Regions from separate parts of the Paenibacillus sp. FSL R5-0887 genome, predicted to be linked through region 3. Evidence: predicted binding sites of a transcription regulator. Region 3 holds the regulator's gene; each other region holds the start of a gene.
The links. The regulator Rex, encoded in region 3, represses fermentation and respiration genes when NADH is low (regulators of the CRP and FNR family bind a similar motif). The targets are predictions, from matches to a motif close to TTGTGAAATATTTCACAA.
Positions count from the first base shown of each region.

Region 1: MKY14_RS23730 (flavocytochrome c) is a predicted target of Rex. The motif match lies at 2,638-2,655, and genes of this name have one in related genera.
Region 2: nirB (nitrite reductase large subunit NirB) is a predicted target of Rex. The motif match lies at 2,280-2,297, and genes of this name have one in related genera.
Region 4: nadA (quinolinate synthase NadA) is a predicted target of Rex. The motif match lies at 1,469-1,486, and genes of this name have one in related genera.

Region 1 covers NZ_JBBOCE010000002.1:1,304,393-1,308,185, reverse strand. Annotated here, with positions in the region: gene gnpA (1,3-beta-galactosyl-N-acetylhexosamine phosphorylase) at 1-819, shown strand, start outside; gene MKY14_RS23730 (flavocytochrome c) at 903-2,426, opposite strand; gene MKY14_RS23725 (spermine/spermidine synthase domain-containing protein) at 2,910-3,793, shown strand, end outside.
Region 2 covers NZ_JBBOCE010000001.1:2,856,794-2,860,586, reverse strand. Annotated here, with positions in the region: gene MKY14_RS12915 (hypothetical protein) at 1-329, shown strand, start outside; gene ric (iron-sulfur cluster repair di-iron protein) at 627-1,322, shown strand; gene MKY14_RS12905 (hypothetical protein) at 1,473-2,183, shown strand; gene nirB (nitrite reductase large subunit NirB) at 2,415-3,793, shown strand, end outside.
Region 3 covers NZ_JBBOCE010000001.1:2,561,877-2,565,669, forward strand. Annotated here, with positions in the region: gene MKY14_RS11545 (amidohydrolase) at 99-1,400, opposite strand; gene MKY14_RS11550 (redox-sensing transcriptional repressor Rex) at 1,387-2,040, opposite strand; gene dinG (ATP-dependent DNA helicase DinG) at 2,171-3,793, opposite strand, start outside.
Region 4 covers NZ_JBBOCE010000003.1:14,228-18,020, reverse strand. Annotated here, with positions in the region: gene ftsH (ATP-dependent zinc metalloprotease FtsH) at 1-1,297, shown strand, start outside; gene nadA (quinolinate synthase NadA) at 1,557-2,495, shown strand; gene nadB (L-aspartate oxidase) at 2,535-3,793, shown strand, end outside.

The DNA of each region.
Region 1 (3,793 bases), on a different contig from region 3:
AAGGTAGCCATTTTGCACGCTTGGGGCAAATTGAGATCGTGGACCTTGTCCGGACATTTCCATGAAACGTATATGCATGATTTGATTCATATCAATGAGGCTTTGTCCGGGTTGCCGGTTGAGGTGCAGTTCATTGATTTTGAAGATATCCGTAAGGGAGTATTACAAGAGTGTGATGTAGTGATCAATGCCGGCTCGGCAGGTTCAGCATGGAGTGGTGGAGAATATTGGAGTGACCATAAGTGCGTGGACTTACTGACAGAATGGGTTTATGAGGGCGGTACTTTTATAGGTATCAATCAGCCTTCGGCGCTTGATGGTTATGACAGCTTTTTCAGAATGGCACATGTGCTTGGTCTGGATGAGGATACAGGCTCCAAGGTAGCTCATGGAAGATGGACATTTGAGGCTAGAGATGAGCAAGGTTTAGTGCCTGAAGGAGCCAGCATAACACCTAAAAATAACATCTATCTTACGGATGGCTCAGCGGCGGTATTGTGTGAAAAGAGTGGGATGATAACATTGTCCACCCATGCCTTTGGTAAAGGAATGGGGATCTACCTGCCTTCTTTCACCTTAAGCTTTGAAAATACAAGATTGCTGTTAAATGTGATTCGTTATGCCGGGAATGAGTTAAAGGAAACAAAGTATATTACGGATAATTTATATACAGAGTGTGCTTATTATCCAGAAAGTAAAATACTCGTCGTGATTAACAATAGCGACCAGCTTCAAAAAACTACGATTGATACGGAATATGGACAACAAACGTTGGAATTAGATCCGTTTGATACTATTATCCGAACTATTGGCGATTAATCCCATTAAAAAAGCTCAAGCCAGCGGCTAACTTGCCGATGCTTGAGCTTTTTGCTGTGAGGCCTATAGTATCTGTTATCTACTTATTTTGCTTTTATGAATTCAGCAGATTTGATCCCAGCTTGACGACCAAAAATAATGATTTCTGCAACAGAGTTGCCGCCAATCCGGTTTTGTCCGTGTAAGCCTCCTGTAACTTCGCCTGCCGCAAACAGACCAGGGATAGCTTCACCATCTTTATTTAGAACCTCTGTGTTCGTATTGATCTTCACGCCACCCATGGTGTAGTGAATCCCAGGAGCAATTTTAATAGCGTAGAAAGGACCAGTGGACAGGTCATTGTCCATTCCTGTAGTTCTGCCAAATTCGGCATCCTTTTTATTCTTAACGGCGCTGTTCCAAGTATCAAGCGTTGTTGCCAGCTTATCCTCTGGAACACCGATTTCTTTGGCCAAAGCTTCGATGGAATCCGCCTGAATCACGAAGCCCATTTTGTCATATTGTTCAATAGCCTTCACACGGGATTTAACACCGGAATCAAAGACCAGCGTAGCTGCTTTTTCAGGTAGTGTATTGATGGAAGCTGTTACTTTATCACGGGTATCCAATTCGTTGGTGAACCGTGTACCTTCACTGGAAACAAGGATAGCGCCTTCCCCACGAACAGCTTCGCCGATGAGGTAGGATTTTTCTTGCTGCACAGTCGGGTGAACTTGGATTTGATCCATATCGACGGTTGTGCCGCCGAGTTTCTCAATCATCTTGATGCCGTCTCCGGTACTGCCGATTTGGTTAGTAGTAACGTAGCCTTCCAAGTCAGGTCTTACTTCGGAGATCAAATCCATATTGGCACCGAATCCGCCAGTGGTTACAACGACAGCATCTGCCGTAATTGTTTTTTCCTCTGTTTGGTTAAAGAGGACCTTGACGCCATTTACCTTGCCATCTTTTTCAGTGATTTCTTTGACATCAGCATTCACGAAAAGTGGGATTTCTTTCTCTTGTACGTTTTTTACTAAACCTTTGACAAGGTATTGACCCACAGCAGAGCCATCTTCAGGACGGTGTGTACGTTTTTCGTTCATGCCGCCTGTAATGGTGATATTGTTCAAGCGGATTCCGATGGAATCCAGCCAATCGATCGCACTCGCGGAATTATCAACGAAGAAACGCAGCATTTCTTTGTCGTTAGTGTCATGGCCACCTTTTAATGACTCTTCATAAAATAAATCATTGCTGTCTTCAATGTTTTGTTCTTTTTGGAATTTCGTTTCAGAAGCGTTCATCCCCGAAGAGGATTTGGTTGTGTTCCCGCCGGCAACCGGCATTTTTTCCAAAATAACAGGGTTCATGCCTTTCTCTTTGGCCTCAAGCGCCGCGGACATTCCCGCACCACCCGCACCGACAATGATGATATCATATTTATCTTTTAATTGATCGAATGGTGTGTAGCTTGCTTCAGATGCCCCGGAGACGGCTTCAACTTCTTTTTTCTCGTTGTTATTACTCTTGCTCTCGTTTACCTTGTCGTTTCCATTACCGCAACCTGCGGTAACGAGCATGACAGAGAGGACGAGACTCAGAGCACCAGCTGCTTTCTTTTTCATTGTTAACCCTCCACTTTTATATTTCTCTATTAAGATGTACCAAAAGAACCCGACAAAAAAGAAAGGAAGTATCAGAGGGAGTTGGAAGTGGAGAAGCGCGCGCGTCGCTGTTATTCTCCTAACTTCAAATCTTCTACGGTTACGTCCACAGTTTCCATCGTTATTCTCTTTAGTTCATCTTCTTATTAAGTATACCATCAATCATGACTATTAGTGAAAGTTTTCACAAATTATACAAGTCGTCTATTCTAACATAGGGTAACGAAATATTGAGCGGATTAGGCGGAAAATGGACCATAAACCATATAACTAGAAGATTTGGCGTGAGATTTTCTCACTGTAGAAGTGGTAACTGTCACGGATTAGTAAAGCGGTTTTTGTTCTTCTGGATTTTTAAATGGTAAAATGAGAGTATTGCCTACTAGTCAATCTGGAAAGACTAACATGAGACATAGAAACAAATTCTAATTAATAGGTGAGAATATGGAATTTAATAATGTAATAAAAGAAAAAGTAAAAGAAGATAACTATAAAGTGTTTGCTTTACTAAGCCGCTATTTGAATAATACCCCCGACTTTATTAACAAAGAAGAAATTGAAGAAATCGTAAACTGTGGTGTATCCTATGAATACGCTTTTGGTTTAATGCTGGCTGCTGCTTTTGGGATGGATACGGTTGATAATGTTGATGATAAGGAATTGTTCAACCAATATTTTAGTAATATGCTTCATAAGCTTGATGCAAATGAATATTATGACAATCCATATTATAAAAATATCAAGATACCAACTATAAAGATTAATAATAGTGAATTAAAATATGAAAAATATAAACCCTTTGAAGGTTTTGTTTGCAATGATATCATCCGGACAGAAGAGGGAAGACAAATTCCTCAGGTTGGTTTTTTTCAAACTGAATTCATGTTCCCGGCTGTCTTGGAGAATGACAGAATCTGGATGACGATCACGCCAAATGAAATAGAAACAATGAAAGAAGCTGTTGATAAAGCGTTTGGGAATGTTCTTACGTTTGGGCTTGGACTTGGCTATTATGCTTATATGGTTTCTGAAAAAGTTAATGTTGAAAGCATAATGGTTGTTGAAAAAAATCAAGATGTCATTGATTTATTTAATAAATATGTACTGCCACAATTCAGTAATGCTCACAAGATCAGGCTTATCCAAGCAGATGCTTTCGAATATGCAGAACAACATATGTCTAAGGAAAAATATGATTTTGTATTTACGGATTTATGGCATGATGTTTCTGATGGAATGGACATGTATTTAAAAATGAAAAAGTTTGAAAAGAAAAGCCCGGATACTGTATTTATGTACTGGATAGAACAATCTATTTTATGTTATTT
Region 2 (3,793 bases), 290 kb from region 3:
CCGTATTATTCAAACCCTTTTTAGGGGATGAGCCCTTTTTTGATGAAGATGATTTGCATACGATATCCTCTTATTTCGTGCCAACTTACCTTAATGATCTACGTCTTCTGGAGCAGTCTAAGCCTTGTAAAGAGTACAAAGATCAGAATATAAAGATATATCAGGAATGGATATCCGCCCCTGACCTTGTCCTCAAATGGAACGGAGGCCTAACAGAAGGCCGATGGATGACTGGTGTTTATATGGATCACTCCCGCTTTGCTGGCTTAGGACCTTATTTGAAGGACGCAAAGGGTAAGCGAACGTATATGCAGGCTTATGTTCAATAGAAGATACAGATTTGGTGTGATCAAATAGATAAATGTAAGACAAATAACATTATTGATGCCCGTGTGGTAAACAAAGGACAGGTCAATTGTGGGGATTTATCACCATAATTGACCTTTTTCGTTCAACAAAGAGATACAATTTTCGTGAGTACAATCACAAGTCAAAACTCCTTTCAGGGTTAAGGTGAACAGGTAGAAAAGATTTTTTCAGAACCTGATCACATATCCCGAGGAGGAACTATTATGGAAACTAAACAACCTAATGATAGAATTTCGGATTTACAGCATAAGCAATCGGTGCAACCTGGATTTACTCCAGATGCCCTGGTAAAAGATATTGTGCTACAATTCCCAAAAGCTGCGGATTATTTCAAGTCCAAACGGATTGATTTCTGCTGTGGAGGCGCCAAACCTCTTGCTGAAGCAGCTGTAGAGCGTGGACTAGATCAAGAGATGATCATTAGTGATCTCAACAAGCTGTTCGAGGAATATCCGGTACCTCAAGAAGAACTCGCATGGAACACAGCACCTTCTGCAGAGTTAATCGAGCATATCGTGAGTAAACATCACCATTACCTGCGTGAAGAGCTGCCCCTGATTAGCCAAAATGTAACTAAGGTATACCGGGTTCATGGCGGAGATTCCCCTCATTTAGAAGAGTTATATAGTTTGTTTAATGCACTCAAGGAAGATCTGCTTCAGCATACAGCTAAAGAAGAGGAAGACGAGTTTCCAAAATTATTAGCGTATGATGCCAATCCAAGTGAAGAAGGGCTGACCATACTTCGTGAGGCATTAGTTGACCTTGAGAGTGAACATGACACAGCAGGCGATATATTGAGACAAATACGCAAAATAACAGCTGATTTCACCCCACCGGCTCATGCTTGTACAACCTATCGTTTGACTTATGCCCGGCTAGAGGAGCTGGAGAGCATGACTTTTGAACATGTTCATCTGGAGAATAATATATTGTTCCCTAGATTCCAGTAGAAAAAATGAGTTTTCATAGAGTCCCTTAGGGGACTTTTTTTATATTTGAGAACAAAGCTTATTTACGTTATTCTTAAATAGACAGTATGCATAACTTACTACAAGCCTGAGACGCTGTGTGGTCATTAGGCGGGACAAGGCGGTGTCACTATGCCCACGAAATATATGTGGAGGTTGTTACTAGGATTAGTCATCGTATTCATAATAGGTGGGTGTTCCACTCTTGCTGACATTAATAATGAAGGGAATAATGGCTTAGCAGGATCAGACGGGCCTACGCTTTCGCTTATCGTTGCGGGAAATGACTTGCTTACCAACCCTTTGGACAAGCAGCTTAGCGAGAGCTACAGAAAAGGGATAACGATCTTTGACCTACTGAAAGGTAGTGGGAAGGCCACCTTTTCTGAGGATAACACAAGCATTCTAACGGTGAATAATATTTCACTCGGTCCAGGAATGAATTGGGAGCTGCAAATGGATGGGGAGACCATTGGACCTGAGGATTGGGGTCGAACAGTCGGGCATGAATCAAAATTAGTAATTACGGCGATGTCTAAGGAACAAGAGGAACCCCTTCAAATTGTGTTGTTGACCGTGAATGGTGGAAGTGAGCAAGTGAATTTGAATCATTCATATGTTATGGGATTTACTGAAGATTTAACAGTGAGAGGTTTGTTGAAGAACAGCAGTGTGGTGCAGTTGACCGAAGACAACAAAAAGGTGTTATCCATTGGTGATTATACTCCTCTTAGCAATGAAGTTTGGAAGATGAAGGTGAATGGGAAGCAGCTGCTTGAGAATGGAATGGACATGAAGCTTAGAGTGCAGGATGAATTGGAGATTTTATTGGCTATACGTTAAAAAAAAGTACATAAATGCCAGATCTACGGTTGCTCAGAATCCGTGATCTGGCTTTTTTAATTGGAAGTTATAACCTAATAAAGTTGTCTTATTTTTATGTGAAAACATTCACATTTAATGTGACTGTAATCACAATCTCTCTTAAATTTTGAAATGTATAATTCCATTATGTAGAAGAGAAGTTGAAGCAAAGTTCAACAAGAACGGATAAGACTGAGGAGGCACCTAACCATGGCAGCGAAGAGAGAAAAATTAGTATTAGTCGGCAACGGTATGGCAGGCATAGGTACGCTAGAGCAAATATTGAAGCTAGGTGGAGCTTATGACATTACGGTCTTTGGAAGCGAACCTCATCCCAATTATAATCGGATCATGTTGTCCTATGTTCTCGAAGGCAGCAAAACCATCAACGATATCATCCTAAACGACTGGAATTGGTATGAAGATAACAACATTACCTTGCATACAGCAACAACAGTTACACGAATTGACGAGCATTCCAAGCAAGTAATTGCGGATAACGGTATGGCTGTTTCTTACGATAAAGTGATTATTGCAACGGGTTCGAATTCATTTATTTTACCTGTACCTGGTTGTGATAAGGAAGGCGTAGTGGGTTTCCGGGATATTGCAGATTGTGATGCGATGCTGGCTGCGGCTAAACAATACAACAAAGCGGCGGTAATCGGCGGGGGTTTACTTGGATTGGAAGCGGCAAAGGGTCTTGTGAACCTTGGCATGGACGTTACTGTAGTACATCTGATGGAAGATCTAATGGAGCGCCAGCTGGATCGTAATGCCTCTTCTATGTTGCAAGCTGAGCTAGAGCGTCAAGGCGTGAAATTTGCCATGGGCAAACAAACAGTAGAATTGACCGGGGAACAGAGAGTAAGTGGATTACAATTTAGTGATGGCACTTCACTTGCGGCTGATTTTGTAGTTATGGCTGTAGGCATCAAACCGAATATAACTGTGGCAAAAGAAAGCGGAATTGCCGTTAATCGTGGGATTGTAGTGGACGATTATTTGCAGACCTCTATGCAAAATGTATATTCCATTGGCGAATGTGCCGAACATCGCGGAGTTTGTTACGGATTAGTAGCGCCGCTCTTTGAGCAGGGGATGGTTCTAGCTAAACATCTCTGCGGAAGTGATACAAATCCATATGAAGGTTCTGTTGTCTCCACCAAATTAAAAATTTCCGGTGTGGATGTATTTTCTGCAGGTGAGTTTATGGATTCTCCTGAACATACTGTAATCTCAAGCAAAGATGAATGGAAGCGAACCTATAAGAAAATTCTGCTCAAAGACAATGTCATTGTTGGTGCAGTCCTGTTCGGGGATGTGACAGAGTCGGCTAACCTGCAAAAGTTAGTAAAACAAGGCGCTGTAATGACCGATGAAATTTATACAGAGGTTATGGGTACGGGCTGCTGCGGAAATGGAGCCAAAAAGAGCACATCCGTAGAAGCGATGGCGGACGAAGAAATCGTTTGTGGCTGTAACGGGGTTACGAAAAAAGCGATTGTGGATGCGGTCATAGAAAATGGTTTTACTACTGTGGACGAAATAAAAGCATGTACAGGAGCGACGCGCTCTTGCGGAGGTTG
Region 3 (3,793 bases):
ATTTTCTAGCTTTCCCAGCCTTAAAAATACACAAAAGGCCGCAACTTTTGCTAAAAGCAAAAAGTCGCAGCCTATTATTTATTCGTTATTCTCCAGACTTAACGCTTCAATAAACCTTCGAAGGCTTCTTGCGCTTTACGCCGGATAGCTTCCTCATCCAGGGTTAAGCATTGTCCATGCTTGATGACCTGTTTACCATTCACCCACACATGCTCAACATCCTTAGCGCTAGCAGAGTAAACTGCATGAGACAACAGATCTGTGTGTGGCAGCAAATGCGGCTGATCGATATCAATAGCAATGAAATCTGCTTTCATCCCTACAGCAAGTCTGCCTACATTATTTAAAAAGATGGACTGCGCGCCATATTCTGTAGCCATACGCAGAGCCTCTGGAGCTGGAACAGCCGTTGGATCACCGCTGACACCCTTATGAATGAGAGCTGCAAGCCGCATCTCTTCAAACATATCCAAGTTATTGTTGCTTGCCGCGCCATCCGTGCCAAGAGACACCTTCACACCAGCTTTTAGAAGATCAGTAACCCGAGCCACTCCGCTAGCCAGCTTCAAATTACTGCCCGGATTATGAGATACACCCACATTATGGCGAGCCAAGATCTCAATCTCTTCATCATTTAAATGAACACCATGTGCAACTATCGATGGACGTGTGAACATGCCAAGCTTCTCTAAGTGAGCTACAGGACGCAACCCGTAATCCGCCACATTTTGTTCCACTTCACGTTTCGTTTCGGACATATGCGTATGCATCGGTAAATCCAGATCATGCGCTGCCTGCACGAACTTAACCAGGAAGTCCGGAGGGCAAGTATAAGGGGCGTGCGGCGAGATCATAGTAGTAATTCTACCTTCAGCCTTTCCATGCCAGTTACGGGCAAAAGAAATCGCTTCCGCAAGCTTGTGATTCTGTACATCCTCTGGACATAACCCGATCACACCACGCATCAATACGGAACGGATACCTGATAACTCAGCTACCTCGGCTACTCGGTCCATATGATCATACATATCGAGGAAGGTCGTAGTTCCACCCTTCAGCATTTCCAATACAGATAAGGAGGTTCCCCAGTATACATCATCACCGGTGAACTTTTCCTCCATCGGCCACATCTTCTCCTGAAGCCACACTTGTAGCGCTAAATCATCTCCATATCCACGCAGCAAAGACATCGCCGCATGACCATGTGTGTTTACAAGTCCAGGCATGAACAGCAGACGGCTGCCATCAACCACTTGCACTCCAGCTTCCATCTGAGGCTCTTCTTTTCCTATGTAAGTGATTAAATCATCTTCAATAGTCATATATCCACTCAGAACCGGCTCATCCGTTCCCGGAGTCAGAAAATACCCGCCCTTAATTATCGTTTTATTGTTGTTCATGTTCGCTTTCTTCCTTTCCATCCCGCAAGTAATAAGCAAGACTTTGCAGATCAGTTGTAAAATCAGCTGCATGCACCCGGATATTCGGTGGTGTCTTCAGAATCACAGGGGCAAAGTTCAAAATCGCTTCAATCCCAGAAGAAATGAGAATATCTGCTACATTTTGAGCTTCTGAATCAGGTACGGTAATAATGGCAATGCGAATACCTTGCTCACGAATCGTGCTGCCTAGTTCATCCATCGGTTGCACAGTAAGGGAGTTGATCTTACGTCCAACCTTAGGAGCGTACGAATCAAATATAGCCGTGATTTTCATAGTATCTTTAAGATATGCATTGTAATTAGACAAGGCATGTCCGAGATTACCTGCTCCAACTAAAGCTACATTAAGCTGTTGATCCAGCTTCAGGATATGACGGATTTTCTCAATAAGATACGTTACATCATAGCCGATACCTTTTCTGCCGAAGTCACCAAAATATGCTAAATCCTTACGAATCTGTGCGGGATTAAGATCAAGCTTTTGTCCAAGTTCCTGAGAGGAAACTGTTAATATTTCGCGATTCTGGAGATCATTCAAAAAACGCAAGTACACAGGCAGTCTGCGAACAACGGCTTCTGATATTTTATCCGATTTCATATTTTTCCTCCTAAAAATAGTAATGTTCTTGTGAAAATCCATATTCAAACGTCTACCTCTCCTTATTAAGGACGGTACTGTAACACACCGCCCTTAAGGATAAGGAGGAGCTAAACTGAAGACGAGCGTTTTAAGAAGCGCCGCCATCCTCTAGCCATTCCGCTATGCGTGGGACCATTTGATCAGTAAGCATATGCTCCATTTTGGGACCAGGCAATGAATAAAGGAAATACTTCCCGTAATGAGATTCAATAACCCTTGTATCATAAACAATAACTATTCCGCGATCCTGCGCCGTGCGAACCAGTCTTCCGAATCCCTGCTTAAAACGAATAACCGCTTGAGGAACAGATAATTTCATGAACGGATTCTTCTTCTGGGCCTGTAATAACTCCGACTTCGCTTCCGCCAACGGGTGATTCGGCGGTTGAAATGGAAGTCTCACGATGGCCAGGCAAGTCAGTGCTTCACCTGGAATATCTACACCTTCCCAGAAGCTGCTCGTCCCCAGCAATACGGATGCTGCACTGTCCTGAAAGCGGCGGATCAGCTTGCTCCGGCTGCCACCTTCCACGCCTTGACCAAGCACCGTAATCTCTTGTGAGGCCAAAGCCTCTTTAAGCGGATCATATACCTGACGCAGCATTTTATAAGAAGTAAACAGAACCAGCATCCGCCCACGTGTTGTTTTAGCAGCTTCCGATAATGACTGTACGAGTGTATCGACAAATCGAGCATCGCCCACACTCCCCTTCACACTAGGAAAATCACGCGGTATAACTAGCAGTGCCTGCTCGCGATACTTAAAGGGAGATGGAAGGAGTGAGGTCATTAGACGTCCCTCTTCTGCAGCTTCGTTAAGTCCGAGATTATCAATCATAAATTGAAAAGACTTATCTACAGACAGCGTCGCCGAGGTAAGCACGATGCTTTTTTTCTTATCGAAGAACAACTCTTTAAGCTGGCTGCTAACATCCACAGGGACGGCATACATCTGCAGTGATTTGCTGCGGTAATTTCCATTTGCCTCCAGCCAATATACTACATTATCGTCATTCAGCCCCATAAAGAATCTTACTTGCTCACGGATGGAAGCCAAATCCTTAAATAAACCGCTAATATCAGTAACAAGACTGTCTGCTGAAGATTGGCTTTCCTGGTCGCGCATCTCGTTAAGCATTTTATCACCCTTACGGATGATGTCGCTTAACGTCAGATTCATAGTGTTCTCTAGCGCAACCAATTCATCCCAATCCTTCGGCTTACGGGCGGGAATCAACCGCATAACCAGTTGTCCCGCTTCCCCTGCCCCTGCATCACTGCGTTCCGGCAAAAGGCTGAACAGCTTGTCGCTGAGTGCATCCCAGGTTTCTTTGACGGTAAGCAGATCCGGGTAGATCCGATCGATGACTCCGCTCCATTCTGAAGCCTCTTCACTGCCTGACGACTGTAATATTTGACGAAGAGCAGGAAGCTGTCCGTTTCGGCTATCTTTATACAGCCGCGATAATGTGTGTGCCACAGTGAAATGCTTCATATGCATGCCAAGATGTTTACCAGCCACATCTTCTAAATGATGTGCTTCATCAATGACAAGATGCTCGTAAGCCGGAAGCAGCTGGTGCCCAGCCTTAACATCTGCGAATAGCTTGGAGTGGTTCGTAATAACCACGTCAGCAATCCCAGCTTCATGCTTGGCCCTATGATAATAACATTTGCGGAACCAAGGACAAGAACGGCCCAGACAGGAATC
Region 4 (3,793 bases), on a different contig from region 3:
GAATGCTAAGAAGAATGCTCCATGTATTATCTTCATTGATGAAATTGATGCTGTGGGTCGTCAGCGTGGTGCCGGTCTTGGTGGCGGACATGACGAGCGTGAACAGACGCTTAACCAATTGCTGGTTGAGATGGATGGATTCGGTGGTAACGAAGGCATTATTATTGTAGCGGCGACTAACCGCGCTGATATACTTGATCCGGCATTGCTTCGTCCAGGACGTTTTGACCGTCAAATTACGGTTGACCGTCCTGATGTGAAAGGCCGTGAAGCTGTACTTAAGGTTCACGCTCGTAACAAACCGCTTACGAAAGATGTAAGACTGGATGTTGTTGCTAAACGCACAACCGGATTCACAGGTGCTGATCTGGAGAATCTGCTGAATGAGGCAGCTTTGCTAGCTGCACGTCGTAACCGTAAAGATATTTCCATGATTGAAGTGGATGAAGCTATTGACCGTGTTATCGTAGGTACTGAGAAACGCAGCCGTGTGATCAGTGACCGCGAGAAACGTATTGTAGCTTATCATGAAGCAGGCCATACTATTGCTGGTTACTTCCTTGAGCACGCCGATATGGTGCATAAAGTTACTATTATCCCACGCGGACGTGCAGGCGGATATGTTATTATGCTTCCGAAGGAAGATCGGATGATCGTTACTAAGCAGGAGCTTTTGGATAAGGTTACTGGATTACTTGGTGGACGTGTTGCTGAAGAATTGTTTATTGGTGAGATCGGTACGGGTGCATACAGTGACTTCCAACAGGCTACGCGCATCGTGCGTGCCATGATTATGGAGTACGGTATGAGCGATAAGCTTGGACCTATGCAGTTCGGATCTTCTCAAGGTCAAGTATTCTTGGGTCGTGATATTGGGCATGAACAGAATTACAGTGACTCCATTGCTTATGAGATTGATCAGGAAATGCAGAACTTTATTACTTCGAGTTACGAACGTTGTAAAGATCTGTTGATCAAACACTCCAAAGAAATGCACTTGATTGCCAATACATTACTTGAGAAAGAAACACTTGAGCTTGATCAGATCACACAACTGATTGAACAAGGATTCCTTTCCGAGGATGGTAAACCAGAGGGTGGCGAAGGTGTTGCCCATGAAGTTGGCGAGCCTGTCATCGACAATATCGGTGATGTGCGAGTTCGCATTCAAGGCAAGCCTGAGGATGAACAGTCCACACTTCCTGACCTGTCGAAGGATATCCCGAATAACCCTGATTCTGAGGGTAATGACGGTTCCGGTGATGACAACAAAGGTGGGGGCACTAGCCTTACCTAATTGGGTCCACCATTCATATGATGTAAATTTATCCGGAGAACGTAACTGTTCTCCGGATTTTTTATTTTAATTTTTAAGGGATTCTATGCCTTAAAGCCTGTCCAGTTACATTGACAGAGGCTGGAACGTTGTGTACATTAGTGATTAATATTACTTACTATTTATATCAACATGTTCATTTTTTCACCATGATGGCGCATGCCATTTGATAACATCATGTCGGCGAAAAGCCGCGAGGATTTAAGGGGGAGAACAATCGGTGGAAGCTCTGGCGCTTGAGCGCAAGCAGGAACAGAATCGAGAACTTCGTATACGTCTTGAACAGCTTAAAAAGGAACGAAACGCAATCATTTTAGCTCATTATTATCAACGTGATGAAATTCAGGAGGTTGCCGATTTCCGGGGCGACTCTTTTTTACTCGCTCAGAAGGCTGCAGAGACTGATGCAGAAGTTATTGTATTCTGCGGTGTTCATTTCATGGGGGAAAGTGCAAAAATTCTAGCCCCGAACAAAACCGTCCTTATTCCTGATGAACGTGCAGGCTGTCCAATGGCAGATATGGTCAATGTAGACGGTTTGCGTAAGCTAAAAGCTCAACATCCAAATGCTAAAGTAGTCACTTATATCAACTCGTCCGCCGAGATTAAAGCAGAAACCGATATTTGTTGTACCTCTGCTAATGCTGTGAAAGTAATCGAATCCCTTGACGCCGAAGAGATTATTTGGGTCCCAGATAAGAATCTTGGTCAATATGTACAAGATCAGACGGGCAAGAAGCTGATTATTTGGGAAGGCTATTGCAACACTCACGACATGTTGACCGTCAAAGATGTAGTAGAAATGAGAGCAAAATATCCAGATGCGGAATTTGTAGTTCATCCAGAGTGTCGTCCTGAAGTAGTCGCCATGGGTGACTATGTAGGCAGCACTACATCAATTCTGGAGTATTGCCGGAAATCGGATCGTAAGCAATTTATCGTTGGAACGGAAGATGGTACCGGATATCAGCTTCGTAAGGATAGTCCAGATAAAGAATTCCATTTTGCTACCAAATTTCTTGTTTGTCCTAATATGAAAGTTAATAATCTAAAAAAACTGGTGAAATGCCTGGAGACGATGAAGCCACAAATCTATGTACCGCCTGCTGTCGCCGACAAAGCCAGAACATCCCTAGAGCGCATGCTACAAGTCCGGTAGCATGCGCTACTCTTTCGTTGAAACAGGTGAAAAGCGGTCATGATTCCACAATATTTGGTTGATTTTGATCTTCGGGATATTCCTACGGTAAAGACAGATTGTATTGTTATTGGTTCAGGGATTGCCGGGTTATTCACAGCTATTAAAGCCAGTGAAGATCGGCGTGTCATAATGATCACAAAGAAATCAGTAATGGAAAGTAATACTCGCTATGCACAGGGGGGGATCGCAGCTGTTATAGCTGAGGATGATTCCCCTGCTTACCACCGGCAGGATACCTTAATGGCCGGAGCAGGTCTTTGCTCCTCAACAGCTGTCGATGCACTTGTTAATGAAGGGCCGGAAGGCGTTCATGAGTTAATTCGCTTAGGAACTCTGTTTGATAAGGAAGATGGGGTACTGGCTTTGACTCAGGAAGGTGCGCACAGCCACCGCCGTATTTTACATGCTAATGGGGATGCTACAGGTTATGAGATTGTTCGTGCATTGGCGGAACAGGTAGCCGAACATGAGAATATTGAGGTCTGGGATGATCATTATGTTATCGATCTCATCACTGAAGGTGGAGAATGTGTAGGCGCATTATTGCAACGGCCCGGTGGTGGAAGGTTGTTCCTGCAAGGGGATGCGACCATTCTGTGCTCTGGTGGAGCAGGACAATTATATCGATACACTACCAACCCAGAAGTAGCTACAGGAGATGGAGTAGCAATCGCCTATCGCGCTGGGGCTCATATACGAGATATGGAATTTATTCAATTTCATCCTACAGCACTTAGTTACCCGGGAGCTCCTAGATTTTTAATCTCCGAAGCTGTGCGTGGGGAAGGAGCAGTCTTGCGCAATATTAATGGAGAACGGTTCATGGAACGTTATCATGACCTGCTTGAGCTAGCTCCGCGGGATATTGTAGCACGAGCTATTGTAAGTGAAATGGAACATACTAAATCAACGTTCGTTTATTTGGATATTACACATGAATCTCCAGAGATGGTGAAGCATCGGTTTCCCACAATATATGAGACATGTATGGGCTATGGACTGGATATTACAAGTGATTGGATCCCAGTGGCTCCCGCTGCGCATTATATGATGGGGGGGATTAAGACCGATCTGAATGGAGAGAGCACCATCCCACGTCTGTTTGCTTGCGGAGAGGTTTCCTCCACAGGCCTGCATGGCGCTAACCGTTTAGCTAGTAATTCATTATCTGAGGCCATTGTATTCGGACAGCGTATTATTGATCGGATTCATGAGCTTTCCCCGCTGGACCGTGATGTTTTATCGGTTAACAGTAA